2 regions of the Dickeya chrysanthemi NCPPB 402 genome follow, and region 1 is predicted to be linked to the other one. Evidence: predicted binding sites of a transcription regulator. Region 1 holds the regulator's gene; the other holds the start of a gene.
The links. Region 1 encodes sigma-54, which starts transcription at its own class of promoters, with help from an activator protein. Its sites were predicted from a motif close to GTTGGCACANNTTTCGCTNT; they were not measured.
Positions count from the first base shown of each region.

Region 1 (15,129 bases):
CAAAAAGCCAATGCCGCCGGTGCGGCAGGCCAGTAACGGCGGTCTGGTTATCTGATGACATTGACAATAAGAGTGACATTCTATGAGTCTGACATTTGTCAGTGAGCAATTACTCACAGCCAATAAACTGAGCCATCAGGATCTTCAGTCCATTTTGGGCACGTTGAGTGAACGGCGTCTTGACTACGCCGACCTGTATTTTCAGTCGAGCTATCATGAGTCCTGGGTGCTGGAAGACCGCATCATCAAGGACGGTTCTTATCATATCGATCAAGGGGTCGGGATCCGCGCCATCAGCGGTGAAAAGACCGGTTTTGCCTATGCCGACCAGATCACGCTCAATGCCTTGCAGCAAAGCGCGCAGGCGGCCCGCAGCATTGTGCGCGAGCAGGGCAACGGTGCGGTTAAAACGTTGGGTGAGGTGCCGCACCGTGGTCTCTACCCGCAGGCCAATCCGCTGGATAGCCTGAGCCGTGAAGAGAAGATCGCGTTGCTGCAACGGGTTGACGCCACCGCTCGTGCGGCGGATTCTCGCGTACAGGAAGTGACCGCCAGCCTGACTGGGGTGTACGAGTTGATTCTGGTTGCCGCCACTGACGGTACGTTGGCGGCGGATGTACGCCCGCTGGTGCGGTTGTCCGTCAGTGTGTTGGTTGAGGAAAACGGCCGTCGCGAACGCGGTTCCAGCGGCGGCGGCGCGCGCACCGGCTACGACTATTTCTGGCAGCAGGCGGAGGGTGAAGCGCGGGCGGAAGCCTGGGCTAAAGAAGCCGTGCGCATGGCGCTGGTGAATTTGTCTGCGGTCGCGGCACCGGCCGGGCCAATGCCGGTGGTGCTGGGTGCCGGCTGGCCTGGCGTGCTGCTGCACGAAGCGGTCGGGCATGGTCTGGAAGGCGATTTTAACCGTCGCGGCACCTCGGTGTTCAGCGGGCAGGTCGGCAAACTGGTGGCGTCCGAATTGTGTACGGTGGTGGATGACGGCACGCTGGAAGGGCGTCGCGGCTCGCTGGCGATGGACGACGAAGGCGTACCCGGCCAGTACAACGTGCTGATCGAGAACGGCATCCTGAAAGGTTATATGCAGGACAAGCTGAATGCCCGCTTGATGGGCGTTGCGCCGACCGGCAACGGCCGCCGCGAGTCTTACGCGCATCTGCCGATGCCGCGGATGACCAACACCTATATGCTGGCGGGCAAGTCCACCCCGGAAGAGATTATCGCCAGCGTGGAGTATGGTTTGTACGCGCCGAATTTTGGCGGCGGTCAGGTGGATATCACCTCCGGCAAATTCGTGTTCTCCACCTCGGAAGCGTATCTGATCGAGAATGGCCGTGTCACCAAACCGGTGAAAGGCGCGACGCTGATTGGCTCCGGTATTGAAGCCATGCAGCAGATCTCGATGGTCGGCAACGATCTGGCGCTGGATAGAGGCGTCGGGGTATGCGGCAAGGAAGGGCAAAGTCTGCCGGTCGGCGTCGGCCAGCCGACCCTGAAGCTGGATAGCATTACGGTGGGCGGTACCGCTTAAGCGTTTTGCCGTTATCGTAACATCAGGCCGCCTGGTGCGGCCTGATTCATTTCTGCGGTTGCTCGCTCTGCGGTTGTTCCTGCCGGTATCCCTGATAAATCAGCGCCACCTTGTTGAAATACTCGGTCAGGTAGTTGATGCACACCTGTACTTTCAGCGGCAGGTTGTCGCGGCGGGTATAGAGCGCGTACACCGGGCGTGGATCGGAGTGGTAGCGCGAAAAGAGGATCTCTATTTCGCCACGTTTGATCTCGTCAAATACCCACATTAACGGCACATAAGCGATGCCAGCGCCGTTTTTCAGCCAACGAATCAGTGTGACCGGATCATTGGTGACGAAGCGCCCTTGCGGCGTTAACCGGGTGGTGATCCCTTCCGGGGCGATCAGCTCGAATTCACTGTCCGGGCGAACGCTGTACTCCAGCCAGGACGCGTTGCTCACATCACCGGGCTTTTCCGGCGCACTGTGCTGTGCAAGATAGCTTTTGGCGGCGCACACCACCATCGGCATTGAGCCGAGGCGGGTGCTGTACAAGCTGGAATCCTGCAACGCACCGACCCGAATGACGATATCCAGCCCATCGGCAATCAGGTCCGGTGCTGGAATGCCGCATACCAGATTGACCGACAAACCCGGATATTCCTTCAGCATGTCGGTGGTCATCGTAGCCAGCACATTTTGCGCCATGGTGGAGGAACTGCCGATGCGCAGCGTACCGATAGGGGTGTTGTTGAACGCGTATAACTGCTCATGCACTTCCTGTGCTTCGTGCAGCATACGGCGACAGCCGTGGTAATAGATCCTGCCGGCTTCCGTCAGCCCGATGCTGCGGGTGCTGCGGTTGAGCAGTTTCACCTGTAGCTCATCTTCCAGCCGGGTCACCGTCTGGCTGACGGCGGATACGCTCATAGCCAACTGGCGTGCGGCGGCGGTGAACGAGCCGAATTCCACCACGCTGGCGAAGACCGACATGCTCTTTAATCGTTCCATTATTAACCCTGGCTTAAAAGTGATTTAGATCACACTGCGTAGATAACATAATAATAACGTTTCATAATATAGCCTGTATGACCACAAAGCGCGGGCCTGATTGCCTGTCTTTGCCGCCGTGGTTGTTCCGAAGGGTTAAAAACGCTGATTTAACACCGTGAACGAGATGCAGTAAATCAGCCCCCGCCATCGTGATTATTCAGTTAACGCTGTGTCTTTCACCTGCCGACGGTTGGTCGGCGGGAGAGGGTATTTTTCTGTCCTTCTCGCCACCGATACTCAGGGTTAGCGGTGCGAGCGACAAGCAGCGTGACGCAGAACATAAGGAAAAGAGGATGAATTCACTCCCGGTTATGGTGCTATTCGGCCTGTCGTTTCCACCGGTATTTTTTGTGCTGCTGGTGACGCTGGCGCTATTTTTTGTCTGTACCCGCCTGCTGCATCCCACCGGTATCTACGACCTGGTTTGGCACCCGGCTCTGTTTAATACCGCGCTGTTTGTCTGCCTGTTCTATGCGCTGTTCCATTTCGGTCTTTGAGGTTGTTGTGAAAACATCTGTTGTGAAAGTCATTTTCAAGAAATTCAGCCGCATGGCCGTGACGTTATTACTGGTACTACTGGCTGGGGTGGCGCTGGTGCGCGTCTGGTCGTTTTATACTGAATCCCCCTGGACGCGCGACGCCCGTTTTAGTGCCGATGTGGTGGCGATCGCCCCCGATGTCAGCGGCCTGTTGACCGATGTCAAAGTGCAGGATAACCAGCCGGTGAAACAGGGTGATGTGCTGTTCGTGATTGATCAGCCGCGTTATCAGCAGGCGCTGGAGCAGGCGCAGGCGGATGTCGCCTATTATCAGGCGCTGGCCGATGAGAAAAAGCGGGAATCGGCGCGCCGTCAGCGTCTTGGGGTGCAGGCGATGTCGCGGGAGGAAATTGAACAGTCCGGCAATGCGTTGCAAACCACATTACACCAACTGGCAAAGGCGCAGGCGGAGCAGGAACTGGCGAAACTCGATCTGGCGCGTACGGTGGTGCGCGCCCCGGCTGACGGCTGGATAACCAACTTACATGTCCATGCCGGCGAATACATTACCCGCGGCGCTACCGCGGTGGCGTTGGTGAAAAAGGATTCGTTCTATCTGCTGGCTTACATGGAAGAAACCAAACTGGCGGAGGTCCGGCCCGGTTACCGGGTGGAAATCACTCCGTTGGGCAGTAACAAGATTTTGTTCGGTTCGGTCGATAGTATTGCCGCCGGGGTCACCAACAGCAGCAGTACCGCGGATAACAAAGGTCTGGCAACGGTGGATTCCAATCTGGAGTGGGTGCGGTTGGCTCAGCGGGTGCCGGTAAAAATTCGTCTTGAACAACAATGGGGCGACCAGTATCCGGCCGGCACCACCGCCACCGTCGTGGTGACCGGCGAACAGACCCGCAATACCAAGTCGATGTCGCCGTTATTGCAACTATTACATCGCCTGCGCGAGTTCGGCTAAGCAGGGGCTTATGATGAACAGTCCCGCGTTTTTGCGCCTGCGGTTTGCCTTCAAACTCAGTGCGGCGATCGTGCTGTCGTTGGTTCTGGGGTTCTTTTTGCAACTGGAAACCCCGCGCTGGGCGGCATTGACCGCGGCGATCGTGGCCGCAGCACCGGCTTTTGCCGCCGGCGGCGAACCGTTCTCCGGTGCGATTCGTTACCGTGGCATGTTGCGGGTCATCGGCACCTTTATCGGCTGTATTGCGGCTCTGGTGATTATCATCGCCACGGTGCAGGCACCGGTAGTGATGCTGATGCTGTGTTGCCTGTGGGCGGGGGTCTGCGTCTGGATTTCATCACTGATCAAACTGGAAAACGCCTATGTGTTTGCGCTGGCGGGCTACACGACGCTGATCATCATCGTGACCAGTCAGAGCGCGCCGCTGCGTATTCCGCAGTTTGCCGTTGAGCGTTGCAGTGAGATTGTGCTGGGTATCGTCTGCGCCATTTTAGCCGACTTGCTGTTCTCGCCGCGTTCGGTCAAGCAGGATATCGACCGGGCGCTGGATGAGCTGTTGGTCGGGCAATATCACTTGCTGCAAGGTTGTGTGAACGGCATGTCGAAACAGGCGCTGGATGCCGCGTGGAACGCGCTGGTGCGTAAAACCCATGCTATCAACGGTATGCGCAGCGTATTGATGATGGAGTCATCTCGCTGGCAGGGTGCCGGCCGCCGGATAACCACGTTGTTGACTCAATCCTGGATTATGATCACTCAGGCGTGCGAAATCCGGTTGACGTTACAGGATCATCCTGATGCGGTTAAAGGGGCGATCGCCGTGATGTTGGAGCACCCGGCGGACAATCCGGCGGAGGTACAGCGGCGTTTGCGGCAGTTACGCCATCTGGCGGCGGCGCACGGCAGCAGCCTGCCGCCGACGCTGATAAGCTGGCTGGGGGCCGCGACGCGCTACCAGTTGTTGTCGAAAGGCGTGAAAACCAATGCGCGTATTGGTCAGAGCGAAGCCGCATTGCTGGATGCCGACGTACCGGTAAAAGCCAGCTCGGCGGAAACCCGTCATGCGATGATTAATGGCGTGCGTACCACGGTGGCGACTGGTCTGGGCTGTTTGTTCTGGTTATGGACCGGCTGGACCTCGGGCAGTTCATGCATGGTGATCATCGCGGTGGTGACATCGCTGGTGATGCGGTTACCGAATCCGGTGATGGCGGCGAAAGACTTTCTGATTGGTTCTTTGGTGGCGCTGCCGCTGGGGGCGCTGATGTTTATGCTGGTGTTGCCGTCCACCCAGCAAAGCCTGCTGCTGCTGTGTTTGAGTCTCGGCGGTATGGCGTTTGTCATCGGCATTGAGGTTCAAAAACGGCGGCTGGGATCGCTGGGCGCGCTGGCCAGTACCATCAACATTCTGGTGCTCAGCAATCCGATGAAGTTCAACCTGTCTCAGTTTCTTGATAACGCGATTGGGCAGGTGATCGGCTGTATGTTGGCTTTGCTCGTGATTTTGCTGATCCGCGACAATACCCGTGAACAAACCGGCCGTACGCTGCTGAACCGCTTTGTGTTCGGCGCGGTGTCGGCCTTGTCGACCCGTGCGACGCAACGGCGAGAGAACCACCTGCCTGCGTTGTATCAGCACCTGTTTCTGCTGCTGAACCTGTTTCCCGGTGAAATAAGTCGGTACCGGCTGGCGTTGTCACTGATCATGATGCATCAGCGTTTGCGGACGCTGGAACTGCCGGTCAGCCCTGTTTTGTCTGCGTTTCATCGCCAGATGCGGGCGACGGCGGAACAGGTGATTGCCGCTACCCGCGACCGTAGCCACCATTTCGCCCGATTGCTGGCCCAGATGGATGAGTATCAGCATCTGTTGCGCGACCATCAGGTGTCGGATGAAGCCATTAATGCGGTTGGCCGCCTGACGGTACTGTTGCATCGTCATAAACATGCGCTTGGCGACTGATCCCGTTTACAGCGGGTGATAACCCTGCCACTGCGGCGATGGAATCTGTCCGGCAGGGTTGGCGTTTAGATGGATATACCAGCGGTCCAGCAAGGTGAGCGGCAGGCAGTCGTCCACATCGCGCAGATCATCCTTATGCTGCTGAAAGACATCGGTCAGCAGCACGGCTTTGGCGCGTTGTTGCGCGAGTTCCGCATCCGCAGCGACGAACAGCCCGAACTGATGCACCTCCGCCGGGTTGTGCGGCAGATATCCTCCCATGTTGATAAACCAGAGTTTTTCCTTCCCCTGAAACGGCTGGCGGCTGAGCGTGATATCATAGCCGTCCGCCCAATGACAGGGGGTGTAGCTATCGACGTGAACCCGGTTTTTATCGCCGAACCAGTTGGCTTTTAAAAAAGGGAACCCGTCATGCGGGTGTTCCACCGCCGCGAACTGAATATCATGCAATTCGATATTGGCGCCCTGGGCGCGCCCGCCCACGTAATACATAAATAAGGTTGTCATGTGGGTTCTGCACTGGTGGCTTCAACCAAATAAAAACCGCTACACAAGGTGCCGGCGAGGCTGTTTGCCACAGCCTCACAGGCGCCGACCGACATTATTCGGCTTCCGCCAGTTCGCGCAGATATTGGAAAATCTGCCGGGCTGATTTGGGCGGTTTGTTGGCGGCTTTTTCTTTTTGGGCGTTACGCACCAGCGAGCGCAATTGCTGGCGGTCGGCCTGCGGATACAGCGCAAGAATGTCAGGAATGGCGCCGTCGCCTTCGGCTATCAACCGGTCACGCAACTGCTCCAGCTTGTGGAACAACGACACCTGTTGGTTATGGCGGTTGCGCAGCTTGTCCAGCGCGGTCTGAATCGGTTCCGGGTCGCGGGCACGCAGCATTTTGCCGATCAACTGTAACTGGCGGCGGCGGCCTTCTTTGGTGATGCGCTGCGCCAGTTCAATGGCGGCGCGCAGATCGTCGTCCAGCGGAATGCGTTCCAGCGCGTTCTTGCCCAGCTCGACCAGCTCGGTGCCTAACGCTTTGAGGGCCTCGGCATCGCGTTTAATCTCGCTTTTGCTGACCCAGATTATCTCTTCGTCTTCATCGTCCTGACTGGCGTCAGGGATCTCGTCCTGCCAGTCTTCGGGATGTTTGTTCATGGTAGCTCCCCAATAAAAGAGGCTGATCCTATCAGGTTATGGGCTGAGTGCGAAATTGTCCGCCGATCCTGTTAGACTCAATCACAGGCTACCTCGTGGTAAAACCGAGGTAAGGTAACGAATAGCAGGCGGACGGCATTCGTTGCATCATAGATTATCTGAATGTTTTCTTACTCATTATGGCAAATCGATGACAATAATCACTCAGGTTGCAGAACAGCGTAAAGTGCTGGAACAGGCGGTATCGCAGGCGCTGGAGCTGGCCCGTGCCGGTTCTGATGCGGCGGAAGTCGCCGTCACGAAAACAACGGGGATAAGCGTCAGCTCCCGGTATGGTGAAGTTGAAAACGTCGAATTCAACAGTGACGGCGCACTCGGCATCACCGTCTACTATCAACAGCGCAAAGGCAGCGCGTCATCCACCGACATGAGCCCGGACGCCATCGCGCGTACGGTACAGGCGGCGCTGGATATTGCCCGCTACACGTCGGTTGACCCGTATTCCGGTCCGGCCGATAAAGACCTGCTGGCGTTTGATGCTCCGGATCTGGATTTATTCCACCCGGCGGAGCTGGACGCCGATCGCGGTATCGAGCTGGCCGCCGCCGCTGAACAGGCGGCGCTGAAAGCCGATAAACGCATCACCAACACCGAAGGCGGCAGTTTTAACAGTCATTATGGCATCAAGGTGTTCGGCAATAGCCACGGTATGTTGCAGAGCTACTGCTCCAGCCGCCATTCCATGTCGGTCAGCGTGATTGCCGAACATAACGGCGATATGGAGCGCGATTACGCCTACACCATCGGCCGTGCGCTCGACGACCTGCAAGCGCCGTCGTGGGTCGGTGAGGAGTGCGCCCGGCGCACGCTGGCGCGCCTGGCGCCGCGCAAATTAGCCACTATGGAAGCGCCGGTGATGTTCGCCGCCGAGGTGGCGACCGGGTTATTCGGGCATTTGGTCGGCGCCATCAGCGGCAGCAGTGTTTACCGGAAATCCACCTTCCTGCTGGATAGCCTGGGTAAGCAGATTCTACCGGAATGGCTGACCATTCAGGAGTTGCCGCATTTGCGCAAAGGGCTGGCGTCCACGCCGTTTGATAGCGAAGGCGTACGTACCGCACAGCGCGATATCGTCAAAGACGGTGTGCTGCAAACCTGGTTATTGACCACCTATGCCAGCCGAAAACTGGGCATGAAGAGCACCGGCCATGCGGGTGGCATTCATAACTGGCGCATTGCCGGACGCGGGCTGGATTTTGACGGTATGCTGAAGGAAATGGGGACTGGGTTGCTGGTCACCAGCCTGATGGGGCAAGGCGTGAGTGCGGTTACCGGCGACTATTCACGCGGCGCGGCGGGTTTTTGGGTTGAAAACGGCGAGATTCAGTACCCGGTGAGTGAAATCACCATCGCCGGTAACCTGAAAGATATGCTGCGCAATATGGTCACCGTCGGCGATGATATTGAAACGCGCAGTAATATTCAGTGCGGATCGGTGTTGCTGCCGTCGATGAAAATCGCCGGCGCATAACGTTCTCTGCCACGGCATTCGCCGACATGGCTGCCCTCGGTCTGTTGGGCAGCCATGGGAGGATGCCGTCGCGTCAGCGGTGATACTCGCCCGCCGCCTCCGGTTGGTAGAGCAGTTCCATGACTTCAATTCTCGTTTCGTCGCCATTCGGCAGCGGCCAGGCAATGCTGTTGCCGACGTGCATACCGAGCAGCGCAGCCCCCAGCGGCGCCATCACTGAAATTTGCTCCCGGCTGTCTTTGAGACCGGCCGGATAGACCAACGTGCGAATATGTTCTTCCACCGTAAGCAGATCGCGGAACCGAACCCTGCTGTTCATGGTGACCACATCGGCCGGAATCTCAATCGGCTGGACGATATCAGCCCGATCGAGTTCCTCGCTCAGAGCCTGCGCTACCGCTGTATCGGCAAAAGCAGGTTGCTCCAGCAGCGCATCCAGGCGTTCGGCATCCAGCTCGCTAATCGTCAGGTGCGGTTTATCCATATGTTTCTCCAGTTTTTGCAATAGCAGATAACAACACCCCCGCCGTAAGGGCAGGGGTATAAGTTAATCCGATGGTAACAGGGATGCGGGGAAGTTACCGCATAAAAACTTACCGCATAAACAGGAATAGACCGGGATCACAGACGGCGGCTTGCACCAGGATGAGGTAAGATACCGGATTAATCTTCGTCAAATCCAGCTTCAAACAGTTGAATGACCGCCGCCAGCGCGTGTTCTTCATCCGGCCCGGAGACTTCCACTTCGATATGGCGGCCTTTGGCTGAATCCAGCATCAGCATGGCGATGACGCTGCTGGCATCAGCTTCAGTACCGCTTTCGTTGCGTAGCAACACCTCAGCGTCAAAACTTTGCACCAGCTCGAACAGCTTCATGGCCGGGCGAGCGTGCATCCCTAAGCGGTTTTTTACTTCAACGGTCTGCCTGACGGTCATGATTTACGTTTTTCCAGCGTACGGTGGCGCGACTGTACATTTTTGCCACGGGAGCGAAAGTAATCCGCCAGTTGTTCGGCGATGTAGACGGAACGGTGTTTCCCGCCGGTACAGCCGATAGCGACGGTAAGATAGCTACGGTTGTTGGTTTCCAGCATCGGCAACCACAGTTCCAGATAGCTGCGGGTCTGATAGATGAAATTGTGGACTTCGGTATGCCGGTCAAGAAATGCCGCCACCGGTTTATCCAGCCCTGTCATCGGGCGTAATTTCGGGTCCCAGTGCGGGTTCGGCAGGAAGCGCACGTCAAATACATAGTCGGCATCAATCGGGATGCCGTGTTTATAGCCGAATGATTCGAACACCATAGTCAGTTCACGTTCGCGTTTACCCAGTAAACGGGTACGCAGCATTTCCGCCAGCTCGTGCACCGACATTTCCGAGGTATCGATGATCAGATCGGCACGGGAACGCAGCGGTTCGAGCAGATCGTTTTCTTCATCAATAGCGCTTTCCAGCGACAGGTTCTTGCTGGAGAGCGGATGCAGGCGCCGGGTATCGCTGTAGCGCCGGATCAACGTATTACGATCGGTGTCTAGAAACAGCAATTGGGGCGAAAAGCTTTGAGGCAGGCGGGTCAGGGCATGTTCCAGCACTTCCGGCGTTTCCGGCAGGTTACGCACGTCAATGCTGACCGCCGCGGAGATGTTCCGTTCCGCCAGCGTGTGCGCCAGTTCGGGCAGCAATACCACCGGCAGGTTATCTACACAATAGAAACCCATGTCTTCCAGCGCGCGCAGTGCTACGGATTTTCCCGAACCTGAACGACCACTGACAATCATCAGCACCATCTGACGACTCCCCCCTGGCAGCAGGATGGTGAATGTCCACCGCCACAGTTAGCTAACTTCATTTTCCCGGCTAAGCCGGCATTCTGTCAGGCTTGCGCCTGACGTCGCACGTATTGTCATGACATAGTGTTGTTATATGCGCTGTTCCCGCTCATACGCCGGATAGCGCTTAAAACGGGCGCCACCAGCCATCAGGGTTGGTCGGGCAGATCCGCTTCCGTCATGATCTGATACAGTTCATCATCATCTTGCGCTGCGCGCAGGCGCTTACATACGGTTTTATCCGCCAGCCGTTTGGCGACGAGCGATAAGGTATGTAAATGGGTTTTACATTGTTCAGCAGGAACCAGCAAGGCAAAAAGCAGGTCGACCGGTTGGTTGTCGATGGCGTCAAACGCTATCGGCTGTTCCAACTGGATAAAGACGCCGACTGCGCCGAGCGTATTTTCGTCCTCCAGCTTGCCATGCGGAATGGCGATGCCGTTGCCGATACCGGTACTGCCCATGCGCTCACGGGTCAGAATGGCTTCAAACACCATCTGCGGCGGCAAGTTGAGCTGTCTGGCGGCCAGTTCACTGATGATTTCCAGTGCACGCTTTTTGCTCTGACAGTGGACAGCGCTACGCGTGCACTCCTTACGGAGGACGGCGCTAAGTTGCATAACGGGCTCGTTGTTCATGATACGTTCACTTAACGACACTGTTGCCTTCGGTTACCAGCCTGCCATGCGGCAGGCTGGTCGCTGTCCCTGCACCTGAAACGGCGAAATCAGTGCTGTTTCAGTTTATCCTTATGTTTGTTTAACTGTCTCGCCAGCTTATCGATCAGCAGATCGATGGCGGCGTACATATCACCCGCTTCCGATGTGGCATGCAGCTCACCTCCGTTGACGTGGATCGTGGCATCTGCAATGTGCAGGATCTTTTCCACTTTCAATACCACGTACACCTGATTGATACGATCAAAGTATTGCTCAAGTTTGGCGAATTTTGAGGTTACGAATTCGCGCAGAGCATCCGTAATTTCGACATGGTGTCCGGTAATGTTAAGCTGCATATCGTCTTCCTTCTCATGTAGGGGTCAAACCAGCTGTTTGCGTTGGTTTGACGGCGGGATAGATAAAGACTCTCGATACTTGGCGACAGTTCGGCGAGCCACAATGATTCCCTGTTCGGAAAGCAGTGAGGTCAGTTTGCTGTCGCTTAGCGGTTTAGCGGGATTTTCCGCTGCAATGAGTTTTCTCACCAGCGCACGGATGGCGGTGGATGATGCCTCGCCGCCGCTGTCGGTGTTGACGTGACTGGAAAAGAAATACTTCAGCTCAAAAATACCGCGCGGACTGTGCAGAAATTTCTGGGTCGTTACGCGGGAAATGGTGGACTCGTGCATCTCCACGGCCTGAGCGATATCCGCCAGCACCATGGGTTTCATAAATTCTTCACCGTGTTCGAAGAACGCCTGTTGTTGCTCCACAATGCAACGGGTGACTTTCAACAGGGTATCGTTACGGCTTTCCAGACTCTTGATGAGCCAGCGGGCTTCCTGCAGGTGGCTGCGGATGAATTGCCCGTCGCTGTCGTTGCGCGCACTGTTGCCGAGGGCGGCGTACTGCTGGTTGATCTGCAACCGGGGTACGCTGTCGGTATTGAGCTCCACCGTCCACTGTCCCTGTATCTTGCGCACCAGTACGTCCGGAATCACATACTCGGATTCGCCGGTATTGATCGACTGACCTGGGCGCGGATCGAGCGATTGAATCAGCGCCAGCGCTTCTTTCAATACCTCTTCTTTGAGGCGGCTGGTACGAATGAGGGTGCGGAAGTCATGGTTGGCGAGCAGATCAAGGTATTCGCTAACGATAAGTTTGGCTTCAGCCAGACGGGGAATGCCGCTGTCGAACTGGGACAGCTGTACCAGCAGGCATTCGCGTAAATCGCGGGCGGCCACGCCGACAGGGTCAAAACGCTGTACGCGTTTGAGCACCGCTTCCACCTCTTCCAGCGTCACCTCGTCATTACCGATACTGTCGCGGATATCGTCCAGCGACACCGTCAGGTAACCGGTGCTGTCCACCGCATCCACGATGGACGTGGCGATGGCGGCGTCGGTATCGGAAAACGGCGTCAACTCCACCTGCCACATCAGGTAATCCTGCAGCGTCTGTGTGGTTTCACCCTGATAGACCGGCAGCTCTTCGTCACGGTAGTCGGTGCTGGTGCCGGACGGCGTACCGGCGGTGTAGATTTCATCCCAGGCGGCGTCGAGCGGCAACTCGTCGGGCATCTCTTTTTGCTCCAGCGCCTCGCGGGTGTCCAGCGTTTCGCTGTCGCTGCTTTCCTGGGTTTCCACTTCGTCATGAATATCGGCCTGCTCCAGCAACGGGTTGCTTTCCAGCGCCTGTTGGATTTCCTGCTGGAGTTCAAGCGTGGACAACTGCAGCAGGCGGATGGCCTGCTGTAACTGCGGTGTCATAGCCAGTTGCTGGCTGAGCCTGAGTTGCAAACCTTGCTTCATAACGTGGGTTAACTTCCTTTTGAATTATCAACCTAATACATGACGTTATCAGAGTCGGAAGCCTTCGCCCAGATAGACTCGTTTTACCTGCTCATTCGCCAGTATATCCATCGGAGAGCCGTGGGCAATAAGCTGGCCCTGACTAACGATATAAGCACGCTCACAGACATCGAGCGTTTCGCGGACATTATGGTCGGTAATCAGTACCCCCAGCCCGCTATCGCGCAGATGTTCAATGATTTTTTTGATGTCGATAACCGAGATAGGGTCTACCCCGGCAAAGGGTTCGTCCAGCAGGATGAATTTGGGGTTGGCAGCCAGCGCCCGGGCGATCTCCACCCGACGACGTTCACCGCCGGACAGCGATTGTCCCAGACTATCGCGCAGGTGAACAATGTGAAACTCTTCCATTAGTTCGTTGGCGCGATCCTGCTGCTGTTCCCGGGTCAGATCTTTTCTGACTTCCAGCACCGCCATCAGGTTGTCGTACACGCTGAGTCGCCGGAAAATCGACGCTTCCTGCGGCAGGTAGCCGATACCGCGGCGGGCGCGATCGTGCAACGGCAGCAAGCTGATGTCCTCACCGTCGATGACGATGCGGCCCTCGTCGCGCGGGACGATACCGACAACCATGTAGAAGGTGGTTGTCTTCCCGGCGCCGTTGGGCCCGAGCAGCCCAACGATTTCGCCCGAATTGACATTCAGGCTGACGTTTTCCACCACTTTGCGGCCTTTATACGCCTTGGCCAGATTTTCGGCGATTAGTGTTGCCATGGATTAGCACATTACTCACTGTTGTTTGGCGGGTTTGCCGGTGTTGCCGGCCGGCTTGGCACCATTCTGCGTGCCTTTGTCCTGCAACTGTGTCGGAACCAGCACGGTCGTGACGCGTTTACCCTTATCACTGAAGGCTTCCATCTGCTGCTGTTGCACCAGATAAGTAATGCGGTCGCCCTTAACGTTGCTGTCCAGTTGCTCCAGGTAAGCATCGCCGGTCAGGATGACCAGTTGCTTATCCATCTCGTAACGCATTTTCTGGGCATGGCCTTTCACCGGCTTACCATTGTCCTGCATTTGGTAGAAGGTGGCCGGGTTACCATAGCCTTCGATCACTTCGTGACCTTGCTGGCCGTTAGGGCGGGTGACGACCACCTTGTCGGCTTGTGCTTTTATTGAACCCTGCGTGACGAGGACGTTGCCGGTGAACGTCACCACATTGCCCTGCATGTCCAGCGCCTGCTGGTCGGAGGTAATGTGGATAGGCTGCTCGGTGTCTCCGGTCAACGCCAGTGCCGGAATGCTGACGGCAAAAAGCGAGCTGGCGATCAGAATGCTGTGTAAGACATTAATTTTTTGGTTGGATTTCATAATAGGATTTTACCTTATCGATCAGCTCGGCGGTTTTGCTGCGCAGGTTCCCGCGCATTTTCAGTCCGTTAGAAGTAAAGTTGACACCGTACAGGGTGACTTCGTCATCCGAGGTCACATCCTGCGTAACCAGATTAATCTGCGCATTATCCGTTTTAATTCGCTCCAGTTGCGAATCGTTGGTCAGACTATTGACCTCAACGTGACCATACAGATAAAGCATGCGGTCTTTGGTCAGCTTGGCGCGATCAGCGCGCACCGACCAGGTCGCGATCGCTTGTTCATTGAACATGGTCGCTACCGGTTGAGTAAACCAGCTCACTTGCTCTGCATTGTAGTGTTCCGCTTTTTCAGCCACCAGTTTGTAGCTCAGCTTTCCGGTCGGATCATAGACCACGGTAATGTTTTGCTGCATGGTATAGGCCGGATCGTTATTTTGCACTTCCGATGGCCCGTTTCCGGCCCGTTGAGTCGTCAGATTTAACCCGATCAACACCAGCGCAATCAATGCCAGCAACAGCGTCAGCCAGCGTTTCGTATTACTCATATCGACAGCCCTTTGGCAAAATCCAGTTTACCCTGCGCCAGCAGAATAAGATCGCAAATCTCTCTGACTGCGCCGCGGCCGCCGCCAATGCGAGTGACGTAATGCGCTCTGGGCAGCAACAGCGGGTGGGCGTCGGCCACGGCGACGCTCAACCCCACTTCGGCCATCACCGGCCAGTCGATCAGATCATCGCCGATGTAAGCAACCTGACTGGCGGTGAGCGACAGTGTATCCAACAGCTCGCGGAAGGCCAAA
Region 1 covers NZ_CM001974.1:4,253,826-4,268,954, reverse strand. Annotated here, with positions in the region: gene yhdP (AsmA2 domain-containing protein YhdP) at 1-36, shown strand, start outside; gene tldD (metalloprotease TldD) at 83-1,528, shown strand; gene aaeR (HTH-type transcriptional activator AaeR) at 1,575-2,519, opposite strand; gene aaeX (p-hydroxybenzoic acid efflux pump operon protein AaeX) at 2,855-3,058, shown strand; gene aaeA (p-hydroxybenzoic acid efflux pump subunit AaeA) at 3,033-4,013, shown strand; gene aaeB (p-hydroxybenzoic acid efflux pump subunit AaeB) at 4,027-5,976, shown strand; gene DCH402_RS18860 (DUF1543 domain-containing protein) at 5,983-6,483, opposite strand; gene yjgA (ribosome biogenesis factor YjgA) at 6,578-7,126, opposite strand; gene pmbA (metalloprotease PmbA) at 7,317-8,657, shown strand; gene rnk (nucleoside diphosphate kinase regulator) at 8,731-9,141, opposite strand; gene npr (PTS phosphocarrier protein NPr) at 9,321-9,593, opposite strand; gene rapZ (RNase adapter RapZ) at 9,590-10,444, opposite strand; gene ptsN (PTS IIA-like nitrogen regulatory protein PtsN) at 10,636-11,124, opposite strand; gene hpf (ribosome hibernation promoting factor) at 11,214-11,501, opposite strand; gene rpoN (RNA polymerase factor sigma-54) at 11,526-12,959, opposite strand; gene lptB (LPS export ABC transporter ATP-binding protein) at 13,008-13,733, opposite strand; gene lptA (lipopolysaccharide ABC transporter substrate-binding protein LptA) at 13,749-14,327, opposite strand; gene lptC (LPS export ABC transporter periplasmic protein LptC) at 14,305-14,874, opposite strand; gene kdsC (3-deoxy-manno-octulosonate-8-phosphatase KdsC) at 14,871-15,129, opposite strand, start outside.

Region 2 (15,129 bases), 320 kb from region 1:
AGGTGAAACGCTGCCGGCTAAAGACCAGTCCTGGCTGGATGAGACGCTGGATCGCATCGATATTCTGATGGAGCAACTGGGCATCAGCCTGGATGATGACGAAGAAGATGACGAGCAAGAAGAAGATATGCTGCAACTGCTGCGTCGCAATAATCCTAAAGACGGTTATTAATGCTAAAAGCGCTGTTTCTGCTCATAACCTTATTCGTTCTGTGTTTTTTGGTTGGTCTGTTGGTTAAACTGTGGCGCCTGTCGAAACGGAAAGGCAGGCTACAGCGTGCCGTACTGGCTGGGCAGCATCGATTGCCGCGACGTCGTACGGCGAGGACCGGTTACAGGAAGGAGTGAGCATATGTCCGAACAGGCTATTGACTGGGATTTAGCCCTGATCCAGAAATACAACTATTCGGGGCCTCGCTATACGTCCTATCCTACCGCACTGGAATTCAGCGACAGTTATGATGACGCAGCGTTTGTCCAGGCGGTGGCCCGTTATCCTCACCGCCCGCTGTCGCTGTATTTGCATATCCCGTTTTGCCACCGCCTGTGTTACTTCTGCGGCTGTAATAAGCTGGTGACCCGGCAATTACATAAAGCGGATGAATACCTTGATCGGCTGGCGCTGGAAATACATCAACGCGCACCGTTGTTTGCCAACCGCACTATTACGCAAATGCACTGGGGCGGTGGAACGCCAACCTTCCTGAATAAAGCGCAGATTAGCCGCCTGATGGCGCTGCTTCGCCGGCATTTCCATTTTTCTGAACACGCGGAAATGTCGCTGGAAGTGGACCCGCGGGAAATTGAATTGGATGTGCTCGATCATTTGCGCGCCGAAGGGTTCAATCGCCTTAGCATGGGGGTGCAGGACTTCAATAAAGAGGTGCAGCGGCTGGTTAATCGCGAGCAAGACGAAGCCTTTATTTTTGCGCTGATCGAGCGGGCCAAAGCGCTGGGGTTCGCCTCCACCAACATTGATTTGATCTACGGTTTGCCAAAGCAGACGCCTGACAGATTTGCCTTTACCTTGCAGCGGGTGGCGGAGCTGCGTCCGGATCGCCTGAGCGTATTCAATTATGCTCATTTGCCCAACCTGTTTGCTGCGCAGCGCAAGATTAAAGACGCTGATCTGCCGGATGCGGAACAAAAGTTGGCGATTTTGCAGCAAACCATTCAAAGCCTGACCGCCGCGGGTTACCAGTTCATTGGTATGGATCATTTCGCCCGGCCGGACGACGAACTGGCGGTAGCGCAACGTGAAGGAAAACTGCATCGCAATTTCCAGGGGTATACCACCCAAGGCGACACCGATTTACTGGGGCTGGGGGTTTCCGCCATCAGTATGATTGGCGACAGTTATGCCCAGAATCAGAAAGAATTGAAGCAGTACTACGCTGACGTTGAACAGCGCGGTCACGCGTTATGGCGCGGTTTATCCCTGACTCGTGATGATTGCATCCGTCGTGATGTGGTCAAGGCGTTAATTTGCCATTTCCAACTGGAGTTTGCTGAGATTGAACAGGCATATGGCCTGTCGTTCGGTGACTATTTTCGCGAGGATTTGGCGCTGCTGGCGCCAATGGCACAAGATGGGTTGGTTGATATTCTGGCCGATCGTATTCAGGTGACGCCGAAAGGGCGGCTGCTGATCCGCAATATTTGCATGTGCTTTGACATCTATTTGCGCAGCAAAATGCGTGAGCGTCAGTTTTCCCGGGTGATTTAATCTCGCACGAAATCGAAACGCATTGCCTGCCATGTGTCTGGCGTTATGTCGGTAAGATAAATAGGCATGGCAAAAGAAAAGAGCCGGTCATAACGACCGGCTCTTTTCTTATTTATCCCCTTCATACTTCCAGCCGCAGTACGTTGTTCAACACGAACATGTTGTCCTGCAACTCGAATCTTTCGGGTATATGTCAGCGTGATTTAGCTGAAGAAATTGATCAGCGCCGCACATAACACGGCTGCAATCGCAGTTTGCGATGAATGACCCATCGCACTGCTGATTTCAGCGCCGTGCGTCACGGCAGAAAAAATGGATTCCAGCATGGTTACCCTCTCCAGTCAGCGACGTGATCATACTGCTGGCACGGCGCAAGTAAAGTACAAAATATATTCGTTATATGGCAAATCGAGGCGGCATGATTTTATGGCGTGAACTATCCGCTGTCGTCTCCTTTTTAGGTTGTAGCAAGCGGAGCTCAACGCGCAAACCAACGCGAGTTTTTAGGGGGAAGCGGCGAATTTTTCCAGCTATATTGCAGGCTAAATTCGCCATTATTAGGGAGTGGCTGGTAATGAAAAAACGCCCGACGAGCGTTATTCCATGCCCAGTTCCTTGAGTTTACGCGTCAGGGTATTTCGTCCCCAGCCGAGTAGTCTTGCTGCTTCCTGTTTGTGCCCTTGTGTATGACGTAATGCGGTTGTCAGCAATGTACGTTCCATTTCCGGTTGTGCTTCCGCCAACAGGTTTTGATGACCGGAACGCAGCGCGCGGTCAGCCCATTGCGCCAGCAGCGTAGCCCAACTGTCGGGCATGACGTGCACAGTAGCGTCTGGCGCCGTGGTTTCAAACAGCTCCGGCGGCAGATCCTGAATCAGCACTTCCTGTCCCGCCGCCATCACCGTCAGCCATCGGCAGGTGTTTTCAAGCTGGCGCACGTTGCCCGGCCAGGGTAAGCGGGTGAGTGCTGCCTCGGTTTCCGGGTGTAGGTTTTTCGGCTCCACACCCAGCTCTTTGGCGGTCGCCTGCAGAAAATAACGAGCCAGACGTGGAATATCTTCCCGACGTTCGCGTAATGGCGGCAAATGAACACGAATCACGTTCAGACGATGGAACAAGTCTTCGCGGAATTTACCTTCCTGAACCCGTAATTCCAGGTTCTGATGTGTGGCGGCGATAATGCGCACATCCACCTTCACGGCCGCATAGCCGCCGACACGATAAAACTGGCCGTCGGCCAGTACGCGCAGCAGGCGGGTTTGCACATCGAGCGGCATATCGCCGATTTCATCAAGAAACAGCGTCCCGCCGTCAGCCTGCTCAAAACGCCCCTGCCGAATTTGATTGGCGCCGGTAAAGGCGCCTTTTTCATGGCCGAACAGTTCTGATTCGATCAGATCCTTGGGGATAGCCGCCATATTCAGTGCGATAAAAGGCGCTTTAGCACGTGGGCTGTGGCGGTGCAGCGCATGGGCGACCAGTTCTTTACCGGTGCCGGATTCGCCGTTGATCAATACACTGATCGATGAGCGGGAAAGGCGGCCGATAATCCGGAACACATCCTGCATAGCCGGCGCTTCACCGATGATGTCGGTAGTCGGCCCGCTTATCGGCTGGCTGCGAACCGGCTGCTGCTGTTCCATGTAATGGCTGATGGCGCGTTCAACCAGCGCTACCGCTTCGTCGATATCGAACGGTTTGGGCAGATAATCGAAAGCCCCTTGCTGGTAAGCGCTGACTGCTGCATCCAAATCGGAATGGGCGGTCATGATGATCACCGGCAGCATCGGGTGGCGCTGTTTGATCTGTTGCAGTAATGCCAGCCCGTCCATACCGGGCATACGGATATCCGACAGCAGGACATCCGGCGTTTGAGTGGTCAGCGCGTTTAATGCCTGAGTACCGTTATCAAAGGTTGCACAGGTTAATCCCGCCCCGGTAAGCGCACGTTCAAGCACCCAACGGATGGAGCTATCGTCATCGACAATCCAGACTATCCCTCGTTGCATCGTGAACCTCACTGGCGAATGGGCAGATACACCGAGAATTCGGTATGACCTGGCCAACTGTTAAATTCAATTTTTCCGGAGTGTTGATCGATAAGGTTGCGGGCAATCGATAAGCCCAGCCCGGTGCCACCTTCACGACCGCTTACCATCGGGTAGAACAACGTATCCTGCAGATGCGCCGGCACGCCGGGGCCGTCGTCTTCAATATCGATACGGGCCACCAGACGGTAACGCACGCCATGTAGCGTCAGCTGGAATGCTGTGCGGGTGCGGATGGTAATGGTGCCGCCCTCCTCACCCAGAGCCTGCATGGCATTGCGGGTGATATTGAGCAGCACTTGTTCAATCTGATCCGGGTCGTGCATCAGTTCCGGCAGGCTAGGATCGTAATCACGCACCAGCGTCACGTTATCCGCTTTTTCCATCGACACCAGTTGGAATACCCGTTCGGCAACCTGGTGAATGCTTTGCGTAACGTGCAGGCCGGGTTGCTGTGGGCCGAGCAACCGGTCTACCAAATTACGCAGGCGGTCGGCCTGTTCGATAATGACTTTGGTGTATTCCATCAGCGCCGGGTCCGGCAGGGCTTTTGACAGGAGCTGTGCCGCGCCGCGCAGGCCGCCGAGCGGGTTCTTGATTTCATGCGCCAGACCGCGCACCAAATCGCGAGCCGCCTGTTGCTGGGCATGTTGTAGCTGTTCCTGACTGAGACGGCGCTGGTTATCCATCGGCGCCATTTCCAGCAGGATAAAGTCGTGCTGAATACGCTGTGCCGTCAGCGACATGATATGTGCCCGGCCATCCACCACGATGGTGACCTCGTTATCGGTAAAGCCTTGCCCTGAGTCGAGACTTTCGCGCATCAGGTCGAGGTTCAATGAAAAGTAACCGAGTAACTCCGGCAGTGGCGTTCCAGACAATTTGCGTGAGCTTTGGGCCAGAAGTTGCTGCGCCGCCGGGTTGGAATAGTGAATAGCCAGATCTTTGTCTAGCAATAAGATGCTGTTTATTAAAGAATTGAGGATCTGCCCAGCATCGGGCAGCGTGCCTGTTGCCATAACGCAGACTCCCGCACCATTTTAGTGCACACTATTCTGGATTGTAGTTTAAGTCGCAACTGTAAAATCTATTGTGGAGAAAAAAGCCCATCCGAAGATGGGCTGAAAAGTTTCCACGGCAACAAAAATAAACATAAATAAAAAACAGCTATCAAACGGCAGTATGAACATCATTTTCATCATCCTGCCGTTCAGGCGTGGGGTATTACACGCTGTAGTACAGTTCGAACTCAACCGGGTGCGGCGTCATGCGAACGCGGTCGTTTTCAGCGATACGCAGTTCGATGTAAGCATCGATCGCGTCGTCGGTGAATACGCCACCGCGGGTCAGGAACTCGCGGTCTGCATTCAGGGCGTTCAGTGCTTCTTCCAGAGAGCCGGCTACGGTCGGGATCTCTTTCGCTTCTTCCGGCGGCAGATCGTACAGGTTCTTGTCCATGGCATCGCCCGGGTGGATCTTGTTGATGATGCCGTCCAGGCCAGCCATCAGCAGTGCAGCGAAGCACAGATACGGGTTAGCGGCCGGGTCCGGGAAGCGCACTTCGATACGGCGTGCTTTCGGGCTGGAGACCACCGGAATACGGATGGAAGCGGAACGGTTACGGGCAGAGTAAGCCAGCATAACCGGCGCTTCGTAACCCGGGACCAGACGCTTGTAAGAGTTGGTGGTCGGGTTGGACAGGGCGTTGATGGCTTTAGCGTGTTTGATCACACCGCCGATGTAGTACAGCGCGGTTTCAGACAGGCCGCCGTATTTGTCGCCGGAGAACAGGTTGGTACCGTCTTTAGCCAGAGACATGTGGCAGTGCATACCGGAACCGTTATCGCCGAACATCGGTTTCGGCATGAAGGTCGCGGTTTTACCGAAGGCGTGCGCCACATTGTGAACGACGTATTTGTAGATCTGGATTTCGTCGGCTTTCTTGGTCATGGTGTTGAAGCGGGTGGCCACTTCGTTCTGACCAGCGGTCGCTACTTCGTGGTGGTGTGCTTCAACCACCAGGCCCATTTGTTCCATGGTCAGACACATGGCGGAACGCAGATCCTGCGCAGAGTCTACCGGCGGAACCGGGAAGTAACCACCTTTCACAGCCGGACGGTGGCCTTTGTTGCCGTCTTCGTATTTAGTGCTGGAGTTCCAGGCGCCTTCGATGTCGTCGATAGCAACGTGGGAACCGGAGATGCTGCTGCCGAAACGCACGTCATCAAACAGGAAGAATTCCGGCTCCGGCCCGAACAGTACGGTATCGGCGATGCCGGAAGAACGCAGGAAATCTTCAGCGCGTTTGGCGATGGAACGCGGGTCGCGGTCATAGCCCTGCATGGTGCCCGGTTCCAGAATGTCACAACGGATGATCAGGGTCGGTTCTTCGAAGAACGGATCCATAACCGCAGTAGTCGCGTCCGGCATTAACACCATGTCGGATTCGTTGATGCCTTTCCAGCCGCCAATCGAGGAACCATCAAACATTTTACCGTCTTCGAAGAAGTCAGCATTAACCTGGTGGGCTGGAATGGTGACGTGCTGCTCTTTGCCTTTGGTATCCGTGAAGCGAAGATCAACAAACTTCACCTCATGCTCGTTCAGCATCGTCAAAACGTGTTCTACTGACATACTTGGTTCTCCCGATTGTGTCATTTATCGTCGTGGAACGAATATCGTTGTGGAATGATGTTGTTACCGTACAAAACATATAGCTAAAACTGTGCCAACTTTTAAGAATAGTTCTAAACGGCATTCCTGCTGGTTTTTTGTGTCCTCATGCACTGCACCAAGATAGTTAACTGCACCAATTGTGTGCACCATTTTGGTGTTATTGCACTTAATTGGTGCTTGTTGTTTGTGGGGTGCTGCTTTATTGCACCGTGAAAGGGATCACAGACCCGTTATTAGCAGGTTGTTTGTGGAAGATGATTGTGATCTTGTTCAGTCGCTCGATTAATACGTGTACAATAGCGCGCTATTTCTAAAATGCCTGAGGCAAAGCTGTGATCGAAAATTTGCGTAACATCGCTATTATTGCGCACGTTGACCATGGAAAAACAACCCTGGTTGATAAGTTGCTGCAACAGTCCGGTACGTTGGGTGAGCGTAACGACGCCACCGAACGTGTTATGGACTCCAATGATTTGGAAAAAGAGCGCGGAATTACCATCCTCGCCAAAAACACCGCCATCAACTGGAATGACTACCGCATCAATATCGTGGATACCCCAGGGCACGCCGACTTCGGCGGCGAGGTAGAGCGCGTGATGTCCATGGTGGACTCTGTACTGCTGCTGGTAGACGCGATGGACGGCCCGATGCCGCAGACGCGTTTCGTGACCCAGAAAGCTTTTGCCTATGGCCTGAAGCCGATTGTTGTCATTAATAAAGTGGACCGCCCCGGCGCACGTCCTGACTGGGTGGTCGATCAGGTGTTTGACCTGTTTGTAAACCTGGGCGCTACCGACGAGCAGTTGGACTTCCCGATTGTTTATGCGTCCGCGTTGAACGGTATTGCCGGTCTGGACCATAACGATATGGCCGAAGACATGACCCCGCTGTTTGAAGCCATCGTGAAACACGTTGAAGCGCCGAATGTCGACCTCGACGGTCCGTTCCAGATGCAGATCTCCCAGCTGGACTACAACAACTATGTTGGCGTTATCGGTATCGGCCGTATTAAACGCGGCGTGGTGAAACCGAACCAGCAGGTCAGCATCATCGACAGCGCAGGCAAAGTACGCAACGGTAAAGTGAGCCAGGTGCTGGGCCACCTGGGTTTGCAGCGTATTGAAAGTTCACTGGCGGAAGCAGGCGATATTATTGCCATCACCGGTCTGGGTGAACTGAACATTTCCGACACTATCTGCGATACGTCCTGCGTGGAAGCGCTGCCGGCCTTGTCGGTAGACGAACCTACCGTGACCATGTATTTCTGCGTTAACACCTCGCCGTTCTGCGGCAAGGAAGGCAAATACGTGACGTCACGTCAGATTCTGGATCGTCTGCGTAAAGAGCTGGTGCATAACGTGGCGCTGCGTGTAGAAGAAACGGAAGATCCGGACGCGTTCCGCGTATCTGGTCGTGGTGAGCTGCACCTGTCCGTTCTGATCGAGAACATGCGTCGTGAAGGTTTCGAACTGGCGGTGTCCCGCCCGAAAGTTATCTTCCGTACCATCGACGGCCGCCGTCAGGAACCGTTCGAACAGGTAACCGTGGATATCGAAGAGCAGCATCAGGGCTCGGTGATGGAAGCGCTGGGTCTGCGCAAAGGCGAAATGCGCGACATGATCCCGGACGGCAAAGGTCGCGTACGTCTGGATTACGTGATCCCGAGCCGTGGTCTGATCGGCTTCCGTACCGAATTCATGACCATGACCTCTGGTACTGGTCTGCTGTACTCCACTTTCAGTCACTACGATGACATCCGTCCGGGTGAAATCGGCCAGCGCCAGAACGGCGTGCTGATCTCCAACGGGCAGGGTAAAGCGGTTGCCTATGCGCTGTTCAGTCTGCAGGATCGCGGTAAGCTGTTCCTGGGCCACGGCGCTGAAGTGTACGAAGGCCAGGTCATCGGTATTCATACCCGTTCCAACGACCTGACGGTTAACTGCCTGACCGGTAAGAAACTGACCAACATGCGTGCTTCCGGTACCGACGAAGCTACCGTGCTGGTGCCGCCGGTGAAAATGTCGCTGGAGCAGGCGCTGGAGTTCATCGATGATGACGAACTGGTTGAAGTAACGCCGACCTCTATCCGTCTGCGTAAACGTCATCTGACGGAAAACGATCGTCGTCGTGCGAACCGTTCCGCCAAGGACGAGTAATTCGTTATTTTTATTGATATTTCAGGCGGGTGAGGCAGAGTACCGAAGCCGCCTTGCAATAAGGCCCCAATTTGGGGCCTTTGTTTTTTTCGGACTTCCGTTTCCTGCCTTCACCCAAATTTGCACTATTTTTGACCTTATTATGATCCTGCTTATCCTCCCTGTTCAGCACGGATTTTTCTCGCTACAGTGAAAACCTACTGGTCATTCTGGAGGACACATGCTGTATATCTTTGATTTAGGTAACGTCGTAATCGATATCGATTTCAATCGTGTACTGGGGGTGTGGAGCAATCTGAGCGGCGCACCGCTGGCGGCCCTGCGTAAGCGCTTTGAGTTGGGGCATACCGTTGCGCTGCATGAGCGCGGTGAAATCAGCGATGAAGAGTTTGCATCGCGGTTGTGCCATGAACTGGGAATTTCGCTCAGCTTTGAGCAGTTTTCGACCGGTTGGCAGGCCATTTTCATTGGTGTACGCAAAGATGTGATCGAGATCATGCATCGTTTGAGGCAGGAAGGGCATCGCGTGGTAATACTCTCCAATACCAATCGCCTGCATTGTCAGTTCTGGCCGGATGAATACCCCGAAGTACAGCAAGCTGCAGACCGGCTTTATCTGTCGCAGGATATCGGCCTGCGTAAACCGGAAGCGGCGATTTACCATCATGTTTTGCGCGAAGAGGGTTTTGATGCCAGTGACGCGGTCTTTTTTGATGACAACGCCGCGAATGTGGATGCGGCTAACGCGTTAGGCATCCGCTCTATTTTAGTGAGCGATCGGCAGGTCGTGCCGGATTTTTTTGCCAGCCAGGTTTTCAAGTAGGAGTCGTAAGGTCGTTATGATCGCATTAATTCAGCGAGTATCTTCCGCTAGTGTGGCGGTGGAAGGGAAGAGTGTTGGAGAGATTAACCGTGGATTGTTGGTGTTGCTGGGCGTAGAGCAAGGCGATGACGAACAAAAAGCGACCCGATTATGTGAAAAGGTGATCGGCTATCGGATTTTTGGCGATGATAACGACAAGATGAACCTGAACGTACAGCAAGTCGGCGGTAGTTTGCTGGTGGTGTCGCAGTTTACGCTGGCGGCGGATACGCAAAAGGGTATGCGTCCCAGTTTTTCCCGTGGTGCCGCCCCGGCAGAAGCCGATCGGTTGTATCAGTATTTTGTTGGTCAGTGTCGCGAGCATGGCCTGACGACGGAAACCGGTCGTTTTGCGGCGAATATGCAGGTCTCTCTGGTGAACGACGGGCCTGTCACTTTTTGGCTGCAGGTATAGTCCTGGCGGTAGGTATAGCCCTAACGGTAGGTATAGTCTGGTTGCGGATGTAAGCTGACGTTAAGCTGTAATAATAAGTATGCGTTGAGAGGGGCGGTTATGTACTACCTGAGAGTACCGGAAAGCGCTGAAGAGCTGGATGCTTATTACCAGTTCCGCTGGGAAATGTTGCGTAAACCGCTGCATCAGCCGCTAGGCTCCGAGCGTGATGCCTATGATGCGCTGGCTCACCATCAAACCATCGTTGATGGGCAAGGTAATTTGGTGGCGGTTGGCCGTCTCTCAATCAATGCCGACAATGAAGCATCGATACGTTTTCTGGCCGTTCATCCTGATGTTCAGCGCAAAGGGCTTGGTACGCTGATGGCAATGGCGCTGGAATCGGTGGCGCGTCAGGAAGGCGTAAAGCGGGTGGTATGTAGCGCCCGTGAGGATGCGATGGCGTTTTTCTCCCGTCTTGGTTTTGTGAATCAGGGGGAAATTACCACGCCGATGACGACGCCGGTGCGCCACTTTTTGATGATTAAGCCGGTGGCCACGCTGGATGATATTCTGCATCGTCCGGACTGGTGTGGTCAGTTACAGCAAGCGTGGTACAACCATATCCCGTTGAGTGAAAAGATGGGGGTACGCATCAGTCAGTACACCGGGCAGAAGTTTATTACCACCATGCCGGAAACGGGGAACCAGAATCCGCATCATACGCTGTTTGCCGGCAGTATGTTTTCGCTGGCGACGCTTACCGGGTGGGGGCTTATCTGGTTGCTGCTGCGTGAACGGCAACTGGGCGGCACCATTATTCTGGCGGATGCGCATATTCGCTACAGCACGCCGGTAACCGGGCGCCCCAGTGCAGTGGCGGATTTAGGATCGCTGAGCGGCGATCTGGACCGGCTGGCGCGTGGACGCAAAGCGCGGGTACAGTTACAGGTGGAGCTGTTTGGCAATGATAAAAAAGGTGCGGTATTTGAAGGCATCTACATTGTGCTGCCGCCAGATCAGAATGAATTGCTGGAGCAAGGTGGCTCCGCGATTCGCTAACTCTGAAAACCGGGTATGAATATGAAACAGCCACCATGACGGTGGCTGTTTATTTTGTGCTTAAGGTTGTTCAACCGGCGCAGACGGCGGTGTCGCAGGTACTGTGGGCGTGGGGGCTGCCGCGGGCGTACTCTCCGCCACCGTTCCCTGATGCATGGCCTGGCTGATGGTGTGCCCGGCGCTATCGATGCCTTGCAATGTACCGTTGAGTGTCGGTTTCAGCGGGCTTGCCGTTTCCAGCCGGCCGTTCAGGTGTAACTGCAGGTTGGTGTTGCCGGTGGGCGCAGTGGCGGGAACCGGCCAACCCCAACGGGTCAGAACATCGAACGCTACGGCTTTGCCGGTCAGGTCCAGCGTGAAAGTTCGGGCAGGCTGCTGTGCAATGACTGCTCTGGCTTCCAGCAGGCCACTTTGAGTAAACGCGCTCAAATCCGTCAGCGAGATTTGGTTGTCATTGGCGTTTAACGCCAATGATGGGCGACGAATATCGACTTTATTGAAGGTGGCGTCGCTGGCGTTCAGGTTAAGTGCGCCTTGCCATACGCCCCACTGGTGGTTGCGCGCCAGCAATAGATTGTTACCGAAACCGTCCAGCGCGGTAAGCTGGAAGGGAAAATCCGGGTTGATATCGATAAGCAGGTTGTGGTTTGCGCTGAATTTCCGCAGCTCCACCTCTGCCAGCCAGTCGGGCAGCGTTTGTTGCCAACGTTGACGCCAGTCTGCCGGCAGTGTGTATTCCATGCCTGCTACGACCAATTCGTCCAGCGTTAGTCGCTGGTTGCTGCGCAGCCAGCTACCGCTGGTACGCAACAGACCGCCTTCCCAGCGGGTAGAAAACTGTTTGATATTCACGCCCTGTTTCGACAAATCCAGACTGACGATCGGGTCGACCAGATGCATGTTGCCGTTGACGATATCGGTGGCATTGAATGACAGCGAACCGTCGTCGCTTTGCCAGTCATTTTGCCGAAACGTCACGTTTTGCAGGGTGACATCCAAATCAGTGAAGGCCCAATTTTGCCCTTCGATACGGGCATCGATCAGGTCAAAGCGATTGACGGTTACTGCAGGCAGGCGAGTCACCGGTTGCCAGAAGTCTGCCATTGATGCTCGAGTCTGCAACCGAACATTGCTCAGCCGCAGATTATTAACCAACCAACTGCCATCCGCTGCCCGGGAGGCATTGCCCGTCAGTTCGCCTCGCGCCACATCGGCACCGAAGTTCTCCAGCGTCAATTGCCGGTTATTAAACTGCCCTTGCACCAGGACTTTGCTTGCCGGCAGGTCATTGAGCAACAACGCGTTTGCGCTGAGCTGGAAAGCGGCTTTCTTACCCAGCAGAGCGCCTGGCTCTGGCTGCCACGGCGTAATACCGCCGGTTACCTGTTCGCCCTTCAATCGCCAATCGCCGTCTTGTGCCTGCAGCGCCATGGTTTTCAGTTGCAGAACATCCGCTTCAATCGGCAAGGTAAAATCCGTCTGACCCAGATTGAGGGTGCCGCCTTCCAACGTCAGGCTGGAAAAATGACGCGGATCCGTAATCTGACGTACGCTAAATCCCACAGCGATACGCTGCGCAACCAGTGTAATTGGTTGATTTTTATGACCTAAACTGACATCCAGTAATTGAATGCTACCAGGGGACGACCAGTCATGCGCCATTTTTCTGAATGACGCCTGGTACTCGGTACGTTGGTTAACCCATTGACTGATATGCCTGGCGCCCCATTCCGTCTGGGCTAGTACATACAGCACCACTACAGCCAGCAGCGCCAGTAACAGCAGTGTGAGAAGAAGTTTCCCGATAAGTTTCATTGCTTAGGTCCGCGCCAGTCACAAGGGATGATGGTGTTATGCCGTAATTATCCTGTTGTCTCAATAGGTAACTTATTACAGACGATAAATAAGGGCCGATGTTACACCATCGGCCCTTATTATCACGTAAGACAAAAAATTTCTGGAAGCCCGGCTTACTCTTTTTCGTGAGGAAAGACCAGATTCAATACGATTGCTGTGATGCCGCCCGCAGCAATGCCCGACGACAACAGCGTTTTCAGCCATTCCGGTGCGAACTGCAAAATCAGCGGTTGTTGGGAGACGCCCAGACCAACGGCCAGCGACAGCGCGATAATCATAATGGCCCGGCGATTAAGCGGCTCGCGGGAGACGATACGGACCCCAGAAGCTGCAATGGTGCCGAACATCACGATAGTTGCTCCACCCAACACGGGCTCTGGAATATGTTGCACAAAACCGCTCACCGCCGGGAACAGGCCCAGTACGATCAGCATCAATGCCACCACGAAACCCACATAGCGGCTGGCAACGCCGGTCAGTTGAATCACGCCATTATTTTGCCCAAAACAGGAGTTAGGGAAGGTATTGAACACGGCGGACAGGCAGGAGTTCAGGCCATTCGCCAGTACCCCGCCCTTCAGGCGTTTCATATAGAGCGGGCCGCTGACCGGTTGCTCGGAGACATCGGAGGTAGCGGTGATATCACCGATGGTTTCCAGTGAGGTCACCATGAATACCAGCATCAGCGGAATCAACAGATTCCAGTCAAAGCCAAGGCCGTAGTACAACGGGGTAGGCACGTTAATCAGCGACTGATTGGGTGTGCCGGTGCTTTCCGGCAGCATACCCATCATCCAGGCGGCCAGATAACCGATAGCCATGGCGATAACCAGCGATGCGACGCGCAGGTAAGGGTTGCGCTGGCGATTCAGGATGATGATGACGACCAGTACGACGGCCGCCAGCAGCAGGTTCTTCGGCGCGCCAAAAGTATGGTTACTCATGGCGGCAAAACCGCCGCCGATTGATGTCAGGCCAACCTGAATCAGCGACAAGCCGATGATCATGACGACGATACCGGAAACCAGCGGCGTAATAATGCGGCGCGCCAGGTGCAAAACACGCGACAGCAGAATTTCGGTGCAGGAGGCGAGCATCAGCGTGCCGAACAACGCCGCCATCATCGTCGGCACATCCGCACCGCCGTTTTTCAGCGCCATGCCACCCATGATCAACGGGGTAACAAAGTTGAAGCTGGTACCCTGAATGGACAGCAGGCCGGAGCCGACCGGTCCCCAGGTTTTGATTTGCAGAATAGAAGCCAGACCGGAAGCGAACAGTGACATACTGATGATGTGTTGCGTATCCTGCGCAGGCAGACCCAGCGCCTGACAAATCAGCAGTGCCGGAGTGATGACCGCAACAAACATCGCCAACAGGTGTTGGCAGGCGGCAAACAGGGTTTGCGGTAAAGGAGGCCGGTCCTCCAGGCGGTAAATCAGTTCGCTATGAGCCGGTTTGGCGGCATCGGCCTGAGGTAACTCGGTGGTGGAAAGACTCATGATTGTGGGCGCTCCTGAACGGCAAAAAACGCATTTTAATCATCTGCACTGTAAAAGCAATCGATTGCGGGATGGGATTTACTTATCGCCCGGAATAGGCATGAGTGTAATGCTATGCTGACTTTACAGGCAGGCTGAATCGAACGAAGACGAAAGAAAACAAGGCGCGCGAGTCATTCTCAGGCGTTGGTATAGCGGGTACGTTCCGGCAACCAGCGTTCGATCAACGCTCTGGCATGTTCCGGGTAGTGCTCATGGATATGGCGCGATACCCGTTGAACCTGTGGAATTAATGCTTGATCGCGCAGTAAATCGGCCACTTTGAAGGCGGCGTTACCGGTTTGACGGGTGCCGAGCAATTCACCAGGCCCCCGAATTTCCAGGTCGCGCTGGGCGATAACGAAACCGTCGTTGCTATCACGCAGGACTTGAAGCCGCATTTGCGCTGTTTTACTCAAGGGCGATTTGTACAGCAACACGCAGTGAGAAGCGACAGCACCGCGACCAACGCGGCCGCGCAATTGATGCAACTGTGCCAGCCCCAGCCGTTCCGGGTTTTCGATGATCATCAGGCTGGCATTCGGCACATCCACGCCGACTTCAATCACCGTGGTGGCGACCAGCAGATGCAGCTGATTGGTTTTGAATGCCTCCATAACCGCCTGCTTTTCCTGTGCTTTCATTCGTCCATGCACCAGGCCGACAGCAAGCTCGGGTAACGCCGCTTTCAGTTCCTGGTAAGTGGCTTCGGCCGCCTGCGCTTCCAGCAGTTCGGATTCTTCTATCAGGGTGCAGACCCAGTACGCCTGCCGACCTTCCTGCAGACAGGCATTGTGCACCCGCTGG
Region 2 covers NZ_CM001974.1:4,572,391-4,587,519, reverse strand. Annotated here, with positions in the region: gene yihI (Der GTPase-activating protein YihI) at 1-172, shown strand, start outside; gene hemN (oxygen-independent coproporphyrinogen III oxidase) at 353-1,726, shown strand; gene DCH402_RS22560 (YshB family small membrane protein) at 1,930-2,052, opposite strand; gene glnG (nitrogen regulation protein NR(I)) at 2,323-3,735, opposite strand; gene glnL (nitrogen regulation protein NR(II)) at 3,744-4,793, opposite strand; gene glnA (glutamate--ammonia ligase) at 4,999-6,408, opposite strand; gene typA (ribosome-dependent GTPase TypA) at 6,783-8,606, shown strand; gene yihX (glucose-1-phosphatase) at 8,827-9,429, shown strand; gene dtd (D-aminoacyl-tRNA deacylase) at 9,446-9,883, shown strand; gene fabY (fatty acid biosynthesis protein FabY) at 9,983-10,924, shown strand; gene DCH402_RS20290 (AsmA family protein) at 10,985-12,739, opposite strand; gene DCH402_RS20285 (nucleobase:cation symporter-2 family protein) at 12,895-14,283, opposite strand; gene recG (ATP-dependent DNA helicase RecG) at 14,463-15,129, opposite strand, start outside.
Region 2: a site for sigma-54 is predicted at 6,488-6,507, ahead of glnA (glutamate--ammonia ligase). Genes of this name have one in related genera too.